DNA from 2 places in the Parviterribacter multiflagellatus genome. Region 2 is predicted to be linked to the other one. Evidence: riboswitches for the same ligand, from Rfam matches in the RefSeq annotation. Region 2 holds a riboswitch; the other holds the start of a gene.
What was found. Region 2 has a riboswitch for cyclic di-AMP ahead of AC1UE5_RS10520 (peptidoglycan-binding domain-containing protein). Riboswitches for the same ligand answer to the same signal wherever they lie in the genome.
Positions count from the first base shown of each region.

Region 1 (7,427 bases), on a different contig from region 2:
GATGTTCGCCCAGACGAGGGTGCCGCGGGGGGCGAACTTCGCCGCGTCGGTCGACGGGGGCCCATCGTCGCCGCTCGAGGCGAACAGCGACACGAACAGCGCCGTGGCGGCCGCGAGGGCCAGTGCGGCGAGGGCGACGAAGGCGGGGCGGCGCCGCAGCACCGCTGGCGTCACGCCGCGCGCTCGCTGCGTCGCTGCTTGCGCTCGTTGAAGTCGATGATCAGGGGCACGCCCGCAAAGCCGTAACGCTCTCTCAGGCGATTCTCGATGAAGTACGCGTAATCCCGCGTAACTCTGGTGCGAGAGTTCACCTGGATGGCGAACCGCGGCGGACGAGTCTCGATCTGGGCCATGTACAGCAGCTTCAGGCGGTGGTTCTGCTTGGCCGGCGGCTGGCGCGCCTGGACGGTCTCGCTGAGGAAGCGGTTGAGGTCCGACGTCGGGATGCGCGTGCGCATCCTGTCCGCCAGCGCGACGGCCTCCTGGAGGACGCGTTGCACCTGACGGCCCGTCTGCGCGCTCACGGTCAGCACCTTCGGGCGCAGGCGCAGCTTCTGGTGCACGCGTGCGCGCTCGTGCTCGATGTCCGAGCCGACGCCCGCCTCCTCGTCCTGCAGATCCCACTTGTTGAGGATCAGCGCCGTGGCGCAGCCGGCCTTCATCGCGAGCTCGGCGATGCGCATGTCCTGCGAGGTGACGCCATCCTGCGCGTCGCACACGACGAGCGCGACGTCGGCGCGCTCGGCCGCGCGCTGCGAGCGCAGCGCCGTGTAGTACTCGACCGACTCGCTCACCTTCGCCTGGCGCCGCATGCCCGCGGTGTCGACGAGGATGATCCGGCGCCCGTCGTACTCGAACGGCAGGTCGATCGCGTCGCGGGTCGTGCCCGCGACGTCGGAGACGATCACGCGCTGCTGGCCGAGGATCTTGTTGACGAGCGAGGACTTGCCGACGTTCGGCCGGCCGATGACCGCGAGGCGGACGATGTCCTCGTCCTCCGGCAGGTCGCCTTCCGGCAGCACCTTCGTGATCTCGTCGAGCAGGTCGCCCGTGCCGAGACCCTGCGCGGCGGAGACCGCGACAGGCTCCCCGAGGCCGAGCGCGTGGAACTCGTGCGCGAGCAGCAGGTCCTTCGGGCCGTCGATCTTGTTCGCGCCGACGATGACCGGCTTCGGCCAGCGACGCAGCAGGTCGGCCAGCTCGTCGTCGCCCGGCCGCAGCCCGGCCTTGGCGTCGACGATGAAGACCGCGACGTCCGCGTCGTTGAGCGCGGCCTGGGCCTGCTCGCGGATCGAGCCGGCCATGGGGTCCTCGTCGGAGAAGTCGACGCCGCCCGTGTCGATCAGCGTGAAACGGCGGCCGTTCCACTCGCACGGCAGCTCGTTGCGGTCGCGCGTGACGCCGGGGCGCTCGTGCACCACGGCCTCGCGCGTGTTCGTCAGGCGGTTGACCAGCGACGACTTGCCGACGTTCGGGTAGCCGACGATCGCGACCTTCCTCATGCCGTCCGCGCCCCTTCCGCCAGCGCGACGATGCGCTGGACGACCTCGTCGATGCCCAGCCCGGTGGTGTCGACCTCAACGGCGTCGTCCGCGGGCCGCAGCGGCGAGTCCTCGCGCGTCGAGTCGCGCTCGTCGCGGATGCGCTGCTCGACCAGGACGACGGCCGGGTCGGCGCCGAGCTGCGCGGCGCGGCGGTGCGCGCGCTCCTCGGCGGATGCGGTGAGGAAGACCTTGACCTCGGCGTCCGGCGCGACGACCGTGCCGATGTCGCGCCCCTCCGCCACCCAGTCGGCCTGCGCGATCAGCCGGCGCTGCTGCTCGACGAGCGCCTGGCGCACCTGCGGGTCGGCGGCGACCTTGGACGCCTGCTCGGAGACCTCGGGCGTGCGGATCAGCGACTCGACGTCCTCGCCCTCGAGCAGCACGTGCCCGTCGGCGGCGAAGCCGACCTCGGCGAGATGCGGGAGGCCGTGGCCGCGCAGGGCGGCGAGCGCGACCGCGCGGTACATCGCCCCCGTGTCGAGGTACGTGAAGCCGAGCGCGTCGGCGACGGCGCGCGCGACCGTGGACTTGCCCGCGCCAGCGGGGCCGTCGATGGCGACAAGCATGGTGTCGAGAGGGTAGTGGTGGGCCTTCGCCGCCGCGGGTGGAGTGGTCGTCGGCCGGTTATGTCATCCTGGCTCGCGCAAGTCATGCCGAGCCCGGCCTGCCCTCTGGGGCGTCCGGGGCGGGGGAACCACTCGGCGGCCGTCTCCCGGCCGCCTGGGGCGAATCGCGGCCAGGGTGCCGCGTAGCGCGACTCGACGCGCGAGCCCGTCAGCTCACCTCGTAGGCGCCCGAATCGAGAGACGTAGGAGGACCGCGTCGATGCGGCACGAGGACGATGGCCTGTTCAAGGGCTTCCCAGGCGAGCGCGATCTCGCCGATCCCGCGCACTGGGAGCGCTCGCGCGAGCGTGCGCACCAGGGTCGGCGGCTGGCCGCCCTGAGTGCGCGCGCCCGGCGGCGACGCAAGGCAACGACGGTCGCGCTCACCGGCGCGGTGGCCGCCGCTCCGGCAGCGCCGATGGTGTCGATGGCGGTGGCGCAGGACAACCAGAGCGCCCCGAACGGGCAGGCCGATCCTCCACCCGCCACGAGCGACGCGTCGTCCGGGCGGGCGTCCGCGGAGCTCCTGCGGTTCGGCTCCACGGGCGACTCGGTCGCGCAGGTGCAGCGCCGTCTCGGGGTCGACGACGACGGCATCTTCGGCCCGATCACCGAGCGCGCGGTCAAGCGCTTCCAGGCGCAGCACGGCCTGTCGGTGACCGGCATCGTCGACGCGCGCACGTGGTCCGCGATCTTCAACGCCAAGGTCGTCTTCATGAAGGCCAAGGACGCGCCCGCGGTCGTGCGGGACGCGATCGAGCGCGAGGCGCCCGCGTCGACCGTCAGCGCGCAGGACGACGGGCCGGGCGCCGCGGTGCGGACCGTGTCCACCACCGGCGACGACGCGGTGCAGGACGAGACGGCGTCGCGCGGCGGGAGCGGCAGCGCGCGGGGCGACGCCTCGCCGAGCGACAGCGCCGCGCTGGAGGAGGACCTCGAGCAGGGCGACGCCGCGACACCCGAGCCGGAGACGACCGCGCCGTCGGTCGCGAGCGGCGGCGGGTGCTCGACGACGACACCGGTGAGCGGCACGGTGACCGGGTCGTACGGCGAGGACCGCGGCACGCACGCGCACTCCGGTCAGGACATCGCCGCACCGACCGGCACCGCCGTGCGCGCCGCGTCGTGCGGCACCGTCACCAAGGCGGGCGCCGACAGCGGCGGCTACGGCAACCTCGTCTGCATCGAGCACGACAGCGGCAAGACGTCGTGCTACGCCCACCTCAGCGAGATCAAGACGTCCGCCGGCGAGACCGTCCGCGCGGGGCAGGTCATCGGCAGCGTCGGCTGCACCGGCCGCTGCTCGGGTCCGCACCTGCACTTCGAGGTCCGCGACGAGTCCGGCAAGGCGACCGACCCGAAGCCGTACCTCGACGGCACCGCGCAGCTGTCCACCGAGCAGCAGGCCGCGCTCGGGAAGAGCACCGCGACGTCGTCGAACGCCACCGCCGGCGCCGTGGCCCGCAAGGCGTCCGCGGCGCGCGTGAGCGGTGGGGCGACCGCCGCGCCCGCCGCGCAGATCGCCGCGACGCAGTACGAGGCGGCGCCCGCTGCCGTAACGGCGGCGCAGACCACGACGGCGCAGCCGCCGGCCGCACCGGTCGCGGAGACGACGACCGCCGCGCCGGCCGAGACGACGACACCGGCGCCCGTCGAGACTGCCGCGGCGGCGCCGAACGAGGCCGCCGTGGCGGAGGTCGCGCCCGCGCCGGAGCCGGCGCCCGTGGCGGAGACGACGGCGGTCGAGGCGGCGGCGCCCGCCGCGCCCGCAGCTCCCGCGCCGGACCCCGCAACGGAGGCGGTCGAGGCGGCAACGCCCGCCGCGCCCGCGCCGGCGGCGGAGCCCGCAACGCAGCCGGTCGAGGCGGCAGTGCCGGCCGCGCCCGCGCCCGCCCCGGTGGCGGAGACGGCGCCGGCGGAAGCGCCCGCCCCGGTGGAGCAGGCCGCGCCCGCGCCCGAGCCCGCGGCGGCCGCCCTGCCGGAGACGGACACCGCGCCCGCGACGGATGGCTCGGCGCCGACGGCGCCGGACGCCGCGATTCCGGCGACGGACGCCGCACCCGCGGCGGCGTAGCCGCCCCGCGCGGGATCGACGTCACCCCGGCGCCGGGACGAGCGCGGCGGGTGACGTCGTGCCCGCGTGGCGCGCCGCCCACCCGCCGCGCCGGGACGCGCCCGGACGCGGGTGGGGTCAGGTCGACAGGAGCGAGGCCACGTCGGCCTCGAAGTGCGGGTAGGAGACCGCGGCGGCCTCCATCCCGACGACCTCGACGCCCTCGAGCGACGCCATGCCCGCGATCGCGCCGAGCATGGCCAGGCGGTGGTCGCCGTGGGACTCGATCACCCCGCCGCGCAGGCCGCCGGTGCCCTGCACCACGAAGCCGTCCGGGGTCGCCTCGATCGACGCGCCCAACCCGCGCAGACCGTCGACGACCGCGGCGATGCGGTCGGACTCCTTGAAGCGCAGCTCCTCCGCGCCCCGCACGACCGTCTCGCCCTCCGCGAAGCACCCGAGCAGCGCCACCAGCGGCAGCTCGTCGATCGCCAGCGGCACCTCGTCCGCCTCGACCGTCGTCCCGACCAGCGGCCCCGCGGTCACGTCGATGTCGGTGACGGGCTCGGACGTCGGGATCGACTCCCCCGGCTCGGGCTCGAAGTCGGCGACCACGATGCCGCCCATCCGCTGGACGATCCGCATGAAGCCCGTGCGCGTCCAGTTCACGCCGCAGCCGGTCACGACCAGCCGCGAGCTGGGCACCAGCACCCCGGCCGCGATCATGAACGCGGCCGACGAGGGATCGCCCGGCACGACCAGCGCGTCGAGCTCCAGCTCATCCGCCGCGGCGACCGTGACGAACCGCCCGTTGCGGTGCACGCCCACGCCCGCCGCCGCGAGCATCCGCTCGGTGTGGTCGCGCGACGGCACCGGCTCGTGCACCGTGGTCGCGCCCTCGGCGAGCATCCCCGCCATCAGCACGCAGGACTTGACCTGCGCGGACGCGACCGGCAGCTCGTACGTGATCCCGTGCAGCCGGGAGCCGACGACCTCGAACGGCGGGAACCGATCGTCGCGCGCATGCAGCACGGCCCCCATCCGCCGCAGCGGCTCGGCCACGCGGTCCACCGGGCGCTTGCGGATCGACGCGTCGCCGTCGAACGTCCACGACCGCCCTTCCTGCGCCGCCAGCCAGCCGGGCAGGAGCCGCATCAGCGTGCCCGCGTTCCCCACGTCGATGCCGCCCGGCACCTCGCGGGGCTCGCGCAGCCCGACGCCGCGGATGACCAGCTCGCCAGGTCCTCGCTCCTCCACGAGCGCGCCCAGGGCGCGCATCGCGTTCAGCGTCGAGATCGTGTCCTCCGCCATCAGGTAGCCGGTGACGTGCACCGGGTCCTGCGCCATCGCGCCGAACATCGCGGCGCGGTGCGAGATCGACTTGTCGGGCGCCGCCGCGACGGACCCGCGGAGCCGTTCCACCGGTGAGAAGCGGACGTTCATGCGCGCGCGACGGGGATGTCGAGCTCGGCGATGAGCGCTTCCGCGCGCGCAGCGTGATCGGCGCCGCTCACCCAGAGCGATACGCGTCCCTGCCGGAAGTCTGCCGAGGGGCTGAGTGCCATGTCCACGATGTTGACGCCGGCCCGCCCGAGCGCGAGGGCGATCTCGGCGATGACGCCGGGCCGGTTCGGCACCGATGCTCGCAGCTCGTGCACGTCACCGCCCTCCAGGCCCGCCTCGAGCAGCGCGCGCCGGTCGGCCGCTGCGCCGTCGTTCCAGGCGGTGATCGCCTCGGCGTCGCGCGCGACCAGCGCGGCGCGCACCGCCTCGAGCCGGGCGATCGTGTCGTCGATCCGCTCCACGAGCGCGTCCGCGTTCCCGAGGTAGATGTCCGTCCAGATGCCGCTGTTCGCGCCGGCCACTCGCGTGGCGTCGCGGAACGACGGCCCCGTGGGCGGGACCTGCTCCCCACCGAGCGCCCCCGCCGCCTGCGCGACCATCACGTTGGCGACGACGTGCGGGAGGTGGGAGATCGAGGCCATCACGCGGTCGTGCGTCTCGGCGTCGATCGCGGCCGGCCGCGCGCCCAGCCCCGTGACGAACCGGTGGAGCCGCTCGAACAGCACGCCCGACGTGCGCGGCCCCGGCGTGAGGTACCAGGTGGCGCCGTCGAAGAGGTCCGACCGCGCGTGCTCGACGCCGGCCGTCTCCGCGCCCGCCAGCGGATGACCGCCGCAGAACCGCTCGTCGTCGAGCACGACGGCGCGCTTGGTGGAGCCGACGTCGGTCACGACGCAGTCGTCCGGCGCGGCGGCGAGGACGTCCGCGACGAGCGCGGGCAGCACGCCGACGGGGGCCGCGACGATCGCCAGCTGCGCTTCGTCGACTGCGGCGCCGAACGAGGACGCCGCCCGGGAGATCGCGCCGCGGTGCAGTGCGGTCGCGAGCGCGTCCGGCGACGGATCCCACCCGACGACCTCGGCGTCGAGCCGCTCGCGCGCGGCGAGACCGACGGACCCGCCGATGAGCCCGACACCGATGACCGCTGTGCGCACGCCGCGCAGCCTAGGAGACCCTGAGGCCGCGCGGCGTGCCGAACGGCACGATCAAGCAGCCACCGAGATCGACTTCCCCGCGACCGCGGCGGCCGCCTCGACCTTCCCGAGGTACCGCGCGAAGTCGTCGGCGACGATCTGCTGCGGCCCGTCGCAGATGGCCTCCTCCGGGTTCGGGTGCGTCTCGACGATGATCCCGTCCGCGCCCACCGCGGCGGCCGCCAGCGACAGCGGCTCGACCAGCGCGCGGCGGCCCGCGGCGTGGGACGGGTCGACGATCACCGGCAGGTGCGTCAGCTCCTTCAGCACCGGCACCGCGGTGAGGTCGAGCGTGAACCGGTAGGCGGTCTCGAACGTGCGGATGCCGCGCTCGCACAGCAGCACGTTCTCGTTGCCCTCCTTGAGGACGTACTCGGCGGCCATCAGCAGCTCCTCGATCGTCGAGGACAGCCCGCGCTTGATCATCACCGGCAGCCCGGACCGGCCGACCTCGGTCAGCAGCGTGTAGTTCTGCATGTTCCGCGCGCCGATCTGCACGACGTCGGCGACCTCCGCGAGCGGCTCGATGTCGCGCACGTCCATCAGCTCGGTGACGACCGGCAGCCCGGTCTCCTCCTTGGCCTCGGCGAGCAGCCGCAGGCCCTCGACGCCGAGCCCGCTGAACGCGTACGGCGACGTGCGCGGCTTGTAGGCGCCGCCGCGGAACATCGTCGCCCCGGCGGCCGCG
Region 1 covers NZ_JBXPIZ010000008.1:327,532-334,958, forward strand. The annotation lists gene AC1UE5_RS18880 (DUF3352 domain-containing protein) at 1-174, opposite strand, end outside; gene der (ribosome biogenesis GTPase Der) at 171-1,502, opposite strand; gene cmk ((d)CMP kinase) at 1,499-2,110, opposite strand; cyclic di-AMP (ydaO/yuaA leader) riboswitch at 2,186-2,355, shown strand; gene AC1UE5_RS18895 (peptidoglycan DD-metalloendopeptidase family protein) at 2,370-4,223, shown strand; gene aroA (3-phosphoshikimate 1-carboxyvinyltransferase) at 4,341-5,624, opposite strand; gene AC1UE5_RS18905 (prephenate dehydrogenase/arogenate dehydrogenase family protein) at 5,642-6,700, opposite strand; gene aroF (3-deoxy-7-phosphoheptulonate synthase) at 6,752-7,427, opposite strand, start outside.
Region 1: another riboswitch for cyclic di-AMP. It lies ahead of AC1UE5_RS18895 (peptidoglycan DD-metalloendopeptidase family protein); the one in region 2 lies ahead of AC1UE5_RS10520 (peptidoglycan-binding domain-containing protein).

Region 2 (7,427 bases):
GCCAGCGCGAGGTCGAGCTCTTGAAGGGCTTGACGCCGACGTACTTGACGCGCACCCGCCACTGGCCCTTGTACTTGAGCTTCTGCTGGAAGCGGAAGGGCTTGCTGGCGTTGTAGGCGGCGCCGTGGATCTTCTTCCACTTGCCCTTGCGCTTGTTCTGCCATTCGACGAGCACCTTGCCGCCGAGCTTGAAGCGGAGCGTCGAGCGGACCTGCCCGACGAGCGTGCGCTTGCGGCCCTTGCCGAGGAGCTTCAGGCCCTTGGCGGACGTCGGCTGGCTCTTGAGCGCGCGCGGGTCGATCTTGCGGAACGTCACCTCGGCGCGGCCCTGGTTGCCCGCGGCGTCCTTGGCGGTGACGACGAGCGTGTGCGTCCCGACCGGCAGCTTCTTCGCGCCCATCCACGTGAGGCCGACGCCGGCCTTCGCGTCGAGCGGCTGGCCGCCGTTGGTGAAGTTGCGGATCTCCTTCGGCGCGCCCTTCAGCTGCAGCGTGATGCGGTGGACGTCGCCGTCGGTCGAGCTCGCCTTGATCGGCAGCGGCTCGCCGGTCCCGATCGTCACGTCGGACGTCGGCGACGTGATCTGCACCTTCGGCGCGACGAAGTCGCCGCACGGGCCGGTGAGGCGGTCGCCGAGCCGCGCGTACTGCTGGAAGGCGGCGTAGGCCGGGCGGCGCGTGCCGTCGTGGCGGAGCAGGCCGTATGCGTTCATCTCGCTCAGGCCCGGCGCCGGATCGCGGTGGCGGAACCACATGGCGACCTGGACGTAGGGGGTCTCCTTGAGGCAGTGGAAGGCCTCGAGCAGGAACTTCGCCTGGTCGGCCTCGGTGACGCCGGCCTTCTTCTGGCCGGCCCACATGCCGCGGCCGCAGACGTCGTTGGTCGTCGACCAGCCGATCTCGGTGAGCCAGATCGGCTTGGGATCGCCGTTGGCGACCATCACGTCGTGCAGGGCGCGGTAGCCCAAGAACGTGAAGCGCGCGATGCGGCCGTTGTCCTCGCGGTAGTAGCTCGACGGCGCGGCGATCTGGCAGGCGGTGTCGGTGTGGGCGGCGATCGCGTCGAAGTGCCCCTTGGCGCCGTGCTGGTAGGCGGCCTGGAGGAAGTCGACGTTCGCGCCCGTCATCGGGCCGAAGACGACCGTGACGCCGGGGTTGACGGCCTTGATGGCGGCGTACGAGCGCTTGAGGAGGTCGACGTAGCGGTCGACCTGCGGGCCACCGACCCAGAACTCGCCCTCGTCCTGCTCGTTCCAGATCTCGATGGCCTCGAGCGAGCCCTTGAAGCGGGCCGCCATGTGCGCGACGGCGTTGGCGTACGCCTGCGGGTCGGCGGGCGCGGTGCTCGTGGCGCTGTTGACCATGAGCAGCGACTTGACGCCGCGCCGGTCCTCCTCGGCGAAGGTGGCGGCGTACTGGTCCAGGCGCCACTCGGGGATGTCCTCGTAGGCGATCGCGTGGCGCGCCCACTTGGCGCCCAGGTCGCTGAGCTGGTCGAAGTCCTGGGCGGCGGCCGGCGAGGCGCCGGTGAGGTCGAGGCCCGGCTCGGCGGCGGAGGCGCTCGTTGCCGGGAGCGCCACCGCGGCGGCGGCGCAGAGGAGCGTGAGGAGTCGGCGGGGCGGAAGCACGCCTGGTTGATCGGCGTGCTTCCGCCCTGCTTGACCCTTTCCCGCTCCTAGAGGACGATCTCGCAGTTCTTCGTCCGGTCCTTGGCGTCCTTGGCGACGCGATCGCGGCCGGGACCGCAGTCGATGACGTCCTTGCCGCCCCCGACGGCGAGCAGCGTGTCGTCGCCTGCGCCGCCGAGCAGCTTGTCGGTGCCGAAGCCGCCGTTGAGCTGGTCGTCGCCCACGCCGCCGACGAGCTTGTCGTCGCCGCGGCCACCCTCGATCTCGTCATCGCCGGCGCCGCCGTCGAGCAGGTCGTCGCCGAAGCGGCCGAACAGCTCGTCCGGACCGCCGCCGCCGAAGAGGCGGTCGCTGCCGCCGGCGCCCTCGAGGAAGTCGGAGCCGACGCCGCCGGCCATCTTGTCGCCGCCCTCGGTGCCGATGATGCGCTCGTCGGCCGCCGAGCCGCCGCGGCAGCCCTTGGCGAAGGAGCAGAGGACGCGCGACTCCTGCGCCCGGACGTGCTCGAGCACCTGCTCACCGGCGGCGCCGGCGGCGCCCACGGCCGCGTTGTTCCAGCCGGCCGCGAGCACCTGGCCGCGCGCGGTGGCGACGTCGTCGGTGTCGGTCGGGTCGTTGCCGGACTCCTGGCCGACGACGGCGCGCATGACGTTCGGCAGCACGATCTTCTCGCAGCCGGCGGTCTGCTCGGCCTCGCCGCGAGAGCTGACGAACACGGTGTCGTTGCCGTCGCCGCAGTCGACCCGGTCCTGCGCGGGGCCGGTGTAGATCACGTCGTCGCCCGGGCCGCCGGCGATGTTGTCGACGCCGCCGAAGCCGTAGATCGTGTCGTTGCCCGTGCCGCCGTCGAGGTCCGCGCCGCCGCCGTCGTCGACGAGGACGTCGTCGCCGTCGCCGCCGGTGACCGGGAAGCCCGGGTTCTGGCCGGGGCCCGCGTCGATGCGGTCGTTGCCGGGGCCGCCGTCGAGGACGTCCTCGCCCGAGCCGCCGAAGAGCACGTCGTTGCCGTTGCCTCCGAGGATCTTGCGGTCGGAGCCGAGGTTGCCGTGGAGGTAGTCGTCGCCCTCACCGCCGTCGAGCAGGCGGTCGTTGCCGGCGCGCGCCTCGACGATGAAGTCGTTGCCGTTGCCGCCGACGGAGCTGTCGTCGCCGTCGCCGCCGTCCATGACGTCGTCGCCCTCGCCGCCGTCGAGCGCGTCGTTGCCCGACTCGCCGTAGAGGCGGTCGCGGCCGAGGCCGCCGCCGAGGTCGTCGTCGGCGCTGCCGCCCTCGAGGCGGTCGTCGCCGTCCTCGCCGTTGAGCACGTCGCCGCCGGTGCCGCCCGCGATGAAGTCGCTCCCGCCGCGGCCGGACAGGCGGTCGGACGAGCCCTGGCCGGACATCGTGTCCGGGCCGGCGGTGCCGACGAGGGTGTCGGCGAGACGGCCGCCTTGACGGCCCGTGATGGCGGCGGAGGCGGTCGCGCAGACCGTGAAGGCGGCCAGCACGAGCAGGCCGAGCAAGCGGAGGCGGGAAGGCATGGTCTGCCAATCGGCACGTCAGCGCGCCAACTGAGAGGCCCCGGACATCCGGTCGAGCCAGGCCGCGCCAGGTGTGCGGTCGGGCACACCACGGCTTATGTCCCCGCGAGGCGATACAGTGCCCGGCGTTCGTAGGACCAGCCGAGCTCCTCACCGTGGTTGGTGAGGAGACGGGGGACCCATGGGCCGTTCGACGTCTGGACGGCCGGGGGCGAATCACCGCCATCACGGCGGCGTAGCGCTGCTCTTTCTGCGCGAGCCCGACAGCTAACCCCGCAGGCAACCGCCGAAAGAGAGGTCTTCAAGCAGTGCCGACGTCCGTACCCGCCCGCCGCCCACTTGCCGCGCTTGTCGGCGCGTTCGCAGCCCTCCTGCTGCTCGCGCTCAGCGCCGCTCCCGCCCAGGCCGCCCTCGGCGACCGCACGCTCGCCAAGGGATCCCGCGGCGGCGACGTGAAGGAGCTGCAGAAGCTCCTCCGCCGCGCCGGCTTCTCCACGAAGGTCGACGGCGTCTTCGGCAGCGGCACGCACCGGCTGGTGCGTCGGCTGGAGAGCGACCTCGGCCTGACGATCGACGGGCGCGTCTCGGCGGAGGACGTCGAGAGCGTCGAGACGGCGCTCAAGCCGTCCGCCGGCAGCGGCGGGTTCTCGGCCGACTCGCTGAACCGCCCGCGCGCGGTCTCCGCCCAGACGGCGCCGGGCGAGAAGGCCGAGCTGACGGAGGACGGCCTGGCGATCCCGCCGGCCAACGCCCCGGAGGCGGTCAAGCAGATCATCGCCGCCGGCAACGAGATCGCCACGACGCCGTACCGGTACGGCGGCGGTCACGGCAAGTGGAAGGACTCGGGCTACGACTGCTCGGGCTCGGTCTCCTACGCGCTGCACGGCGCGGGCCTGCTCGACGCGTCGATGCCCTCCGGCGGCTTCATGGACTGGGGCGAGGCCGGCGAGGGCCAGTGGGTCACGATCTACGCCCACGGCGGCCACATGTACATGGTCGTGGCCGGCCTGCGGTTCGACACCAGCGGCCGCGCGAAGTCGGGCTCCCGGTGGCAGACGGAGGAGCGCTCGCCGAGCGGCTTCACCGTGCGCCATCCTGAGGGGCTCTGACCGACGAACCACTCCGACACCCACAGGACGCCGACGAGGAGCTGCTCTCCGCGCAGCTCCCGTGCGTGGCGTCCGAGATCACGGACGCCCAGCGCGTCGAACGGATGCGCGCCGAGCTGGCGCGCGGGTTCGACGCGCTCTCGTCCGTCACGCGCGGCGTCGCCGTCTTCGGCTCGGCGCGCACGCCCGAGGACAGCCCGCGCTACCAGCTCGCCCGCGACATCGGCCGCACGCTCGGCTCCGCCGGGTTCTGCGTGATCACCGGCGGCGGCCCCGGCGCGATGGCGGCCGCCAACCGCGGCGCCCACGAGGCCGGCGCGACGTCGATCGGCCTCGGGATCGACCTCCCGTTCGAGCAGGGGATGAACCCCTGGGTCGATGTCGGGATCGACTTCCACTACTTCTTCGCGCGCAAGGTCATGTTCGTGCGGTACTCGAACGCCTTCGTCGTGCTGCCCGGAGGGTTCGGGACGATGGACGAGCTGTTCGAGGCGCTCACGCTCATCCAGACGCGCAAGATCAGGCACTTCCCGGTCGTGCTGGTCGGGACCGAGTACTGGTCCGGGCTGCTCGACTGGCTGCACGAGCACATGCTCGGCGCGGGGATGATCTCGCCGCAGGACCTGACGCTGCTGCGGCTCACCGACAGCGTCGACGAGGTCGTCTCGATCGTCTCCGCGGCGGCCGAGCGGCAGCTGTCCGACGGTTCTGGTGCGACATGACCCGTTTGGCGCTCCTACACTCGACACGGTGTCGGTTGTGGGAGATCGGCCGGACCGTGCGTCCCTGACAGTCGCCGCGCTGCTCGCCGAGGCGGGCCGCGACGCGCGCTCGCGGGGCGCCGAGCGCGACGCGCTCACCGGCCTGCTCGGCCGCGTCCCGGTGCGGCAGCGGCTGCAGGACGCGCTCACCCGCGCGGCGCTGGGCGAGACGCGTCGCGTGGGACTCGTGGTGGTCGACCTCGATCGCTTCCGGCGCGTGAACGAGACGCACGGGCTCGACGCGGCCGACGAGGCGCTCTGCCTGATGGCGCGGCGCCTGTGCGCGGCGGCGGGCCCGGACGTGGCCGTCGGCCGGCTCGGCGGCGACCGGTTCGCGGCGGTGCTGGACGACGTCGCCGACGAGGAGGAGGCCGCGCAGCTCGCGCAGGCGCTCGTCGCGGCGGTGCGGCGGCCGTTCGCGCTGCGCGGCGAGGACGTCGCGCTGACGGCGAGCGCGGGCGTCGCGCTGGCCGTGGCGGCGGAGGCGGGCGCGGCCGAGCTCGTGCGCGATGCGGAGGTCGCCGCGGAGCGGGCGAAGCTCGCGGGGCGCGACCGCTACGAGCTGTTCGACGAGCTCGCGCGCATCCGCGCGCGGGAGCGCATCGCGCTGGAGCGGGATCTGCGCGGCGCGGTGCTGCGCGAGGAGCTCGTGCTGGCCTGCCAGCCGATCGTCGGCATCGGTGACGGGGCGGTCGTCGGCGTCGAGGCGCTCGTGCGCTGGCGCCACCCCGAGCGCGGCCTGGTGCCGCCCGGGCAGTTCATCGCGATCGCCGAGGAGGCGGGGCTGATCGCCGACATCGGCGCGTGGGTCCTGCGCCGGGCGTGCGTCGAGGTCGCGCGGCGGCAGGACGGACGCGGGCTCACCTGCCACGTCAACCTCTCGCCGCACCAGGCGGCGGACCCGACGCTGCCCGCGCAAGTCGAGGACGCGCTCGCGGCGTCGGGGCTGCCGGCGGAGGCACTCGTGCTGGAGCTGACGGAGAGCTCGCTGATGGAGGCCGGGGAGCGGCCGCTGGCGGTGCTCGACGCGGTGCGCGAGCTGGGCGTGCGGATCGTGCTCGACGACTTCGGGACGGGCTACTCGTCGCTCGGGCGGTTGCGCCACGTGCCGATCGACGGGCTGAAGATCGACCGCTCGTTCGTCGCCGGGCTGGAGAGCGGCGGCTCACGCGACGCGCTGATCGTGTCGGGGCTGATGGAGCTGGCGCGGGCGCTCGGCCTGACGGTCGTCGCCGAGGGCGTCGAGACGGAGGGTCAGCTGGAGCGCCTCGAGCGGATGGGCTGCCGCTACGCGCAGGGCTTCCTCCTCGCGCGCCCGGTCGAGGGCGAGGCGCTCGACGCGCTGCTCGCCCGCCCGGGCGGGTTGCTCCCGAGCGCCTCGGCGGCCTAGTCGTCGTAGCCGCCGCGGCGGCGGCCCTGCTTGCGCTCGGACTGGCGCCGCTTCGCGTCCAGCCGGCGCACCTTCGACGCCTTCGTCGGCTTCGTCGCCCGCCGCGTGCGCGGCACGTGCAGCGCACGTTCGAGCTTCTCCCGCAGCCGCTCCAGCGCCAGCTCGCGGTTGCGCAGCTGCGAGCGGTGGTCCTGTGCGACCGCCGTCACGCGCTCGCCGAGGCGCTGCACGATCAGTGCCCGCTGCGCGTCGGACAGGTGCTCGCTCGCCGTGGCGTCGAGGATCGCCTCGACCCGCGACGCGGTGACGTTCGCGTGCTGCCCGCCGGGGCCGGACGACCGGCTCGTCCGAAGCTCCGCTTCCGAGAGCAACGCCTCCCAATCAACCCTCCGCTGACCATGCATCAGTCGGTCGGCTCCAACTGGTACCGTCGCGCTCCGTCAGACACCCCATACGGAGGATTCATGGCCACCGGGACGGTCAAGTGGTTCAGCGACGACAAGGGCTTCGGCTTCATCACGCCTGACGAGGGCAGCCGTGACCTGTTCGTGCACTTCTCGGGCATCATCGCCGACGGCTACCGCTCGCTTCCCGAGGGACAGCGCGTGTCGTACGACGAGGAGAGCGGCGACAAGGGGCCCAAGGCGGTCAACGTCCAGAAGATCTAGCGCCGCCGACCGCCCGGGCGCGGCGGCTAGTGGTCGGCGACCTCGCCGCCGCCGTCCACCGTCAGTCCCTCGTCGGCCCACTTCAGCAAGCCGCCCTCCATCGACCAGGCGTCGTAGCCCGACGCGCGGAACGCCTGCGCGGCCATCGCCGAGCGGGCGCCGGCGCGGCACTGGAAGACGATCTTCTGGTCCTTCGGGAGCGACGCGGCCTGCTCGCTGAGGTGCTGGAGCTCGATGTGGCGCGAGCCCTCGATGTGGCCGGCCTCGCGCTCGTACGGCTCGCGGACGTCGACCACGATCGCCTCGCCGCGGTCGAGCAGCTCCTTGGTCTCCTGCGGGGTGACTTCGATCT
Region 2 covers NZ_JBXPIZ010000004.1:232,775-240,201, forward strand. The annotation lists gene AC1UE5_RS10510 (Ig-like domain-containing protein) at 1-1,627, opposite strand, end outside; gene AC1UE5_RS10515 (calcium-binding protein) at 1,675-3,147, opposite strand; cyclic di-AMP (ydaO/yuaA leader) riboswitch at 3,277-3,445, shown strand; gene AC1UE5_RS10520 (peptidoglycan-binding domain-containing protein) at 3,456-4,256, shown strand; gene AC1UE5_RS10525 (LOG family protein) at 4,298-4,978, shown strand; gene AC1UE5_RS10530 (putative bifunctional diguanylate cyclase/phosphodiesterase) at 5,007-6,407, shown strand; gene arfB (alternative ribosome rescue aminoacyl-tRNA hydrolase ArfB) at 6,404-6,778, opposite strand; gene AC1UE5_RS10540 (cold-shock protein) at 6,872-7,075, shown strand; gene AC1UE5_RS10545 (rhodanese-like domain-containing protein) at 7,102-7,427, opposite strand, start outside.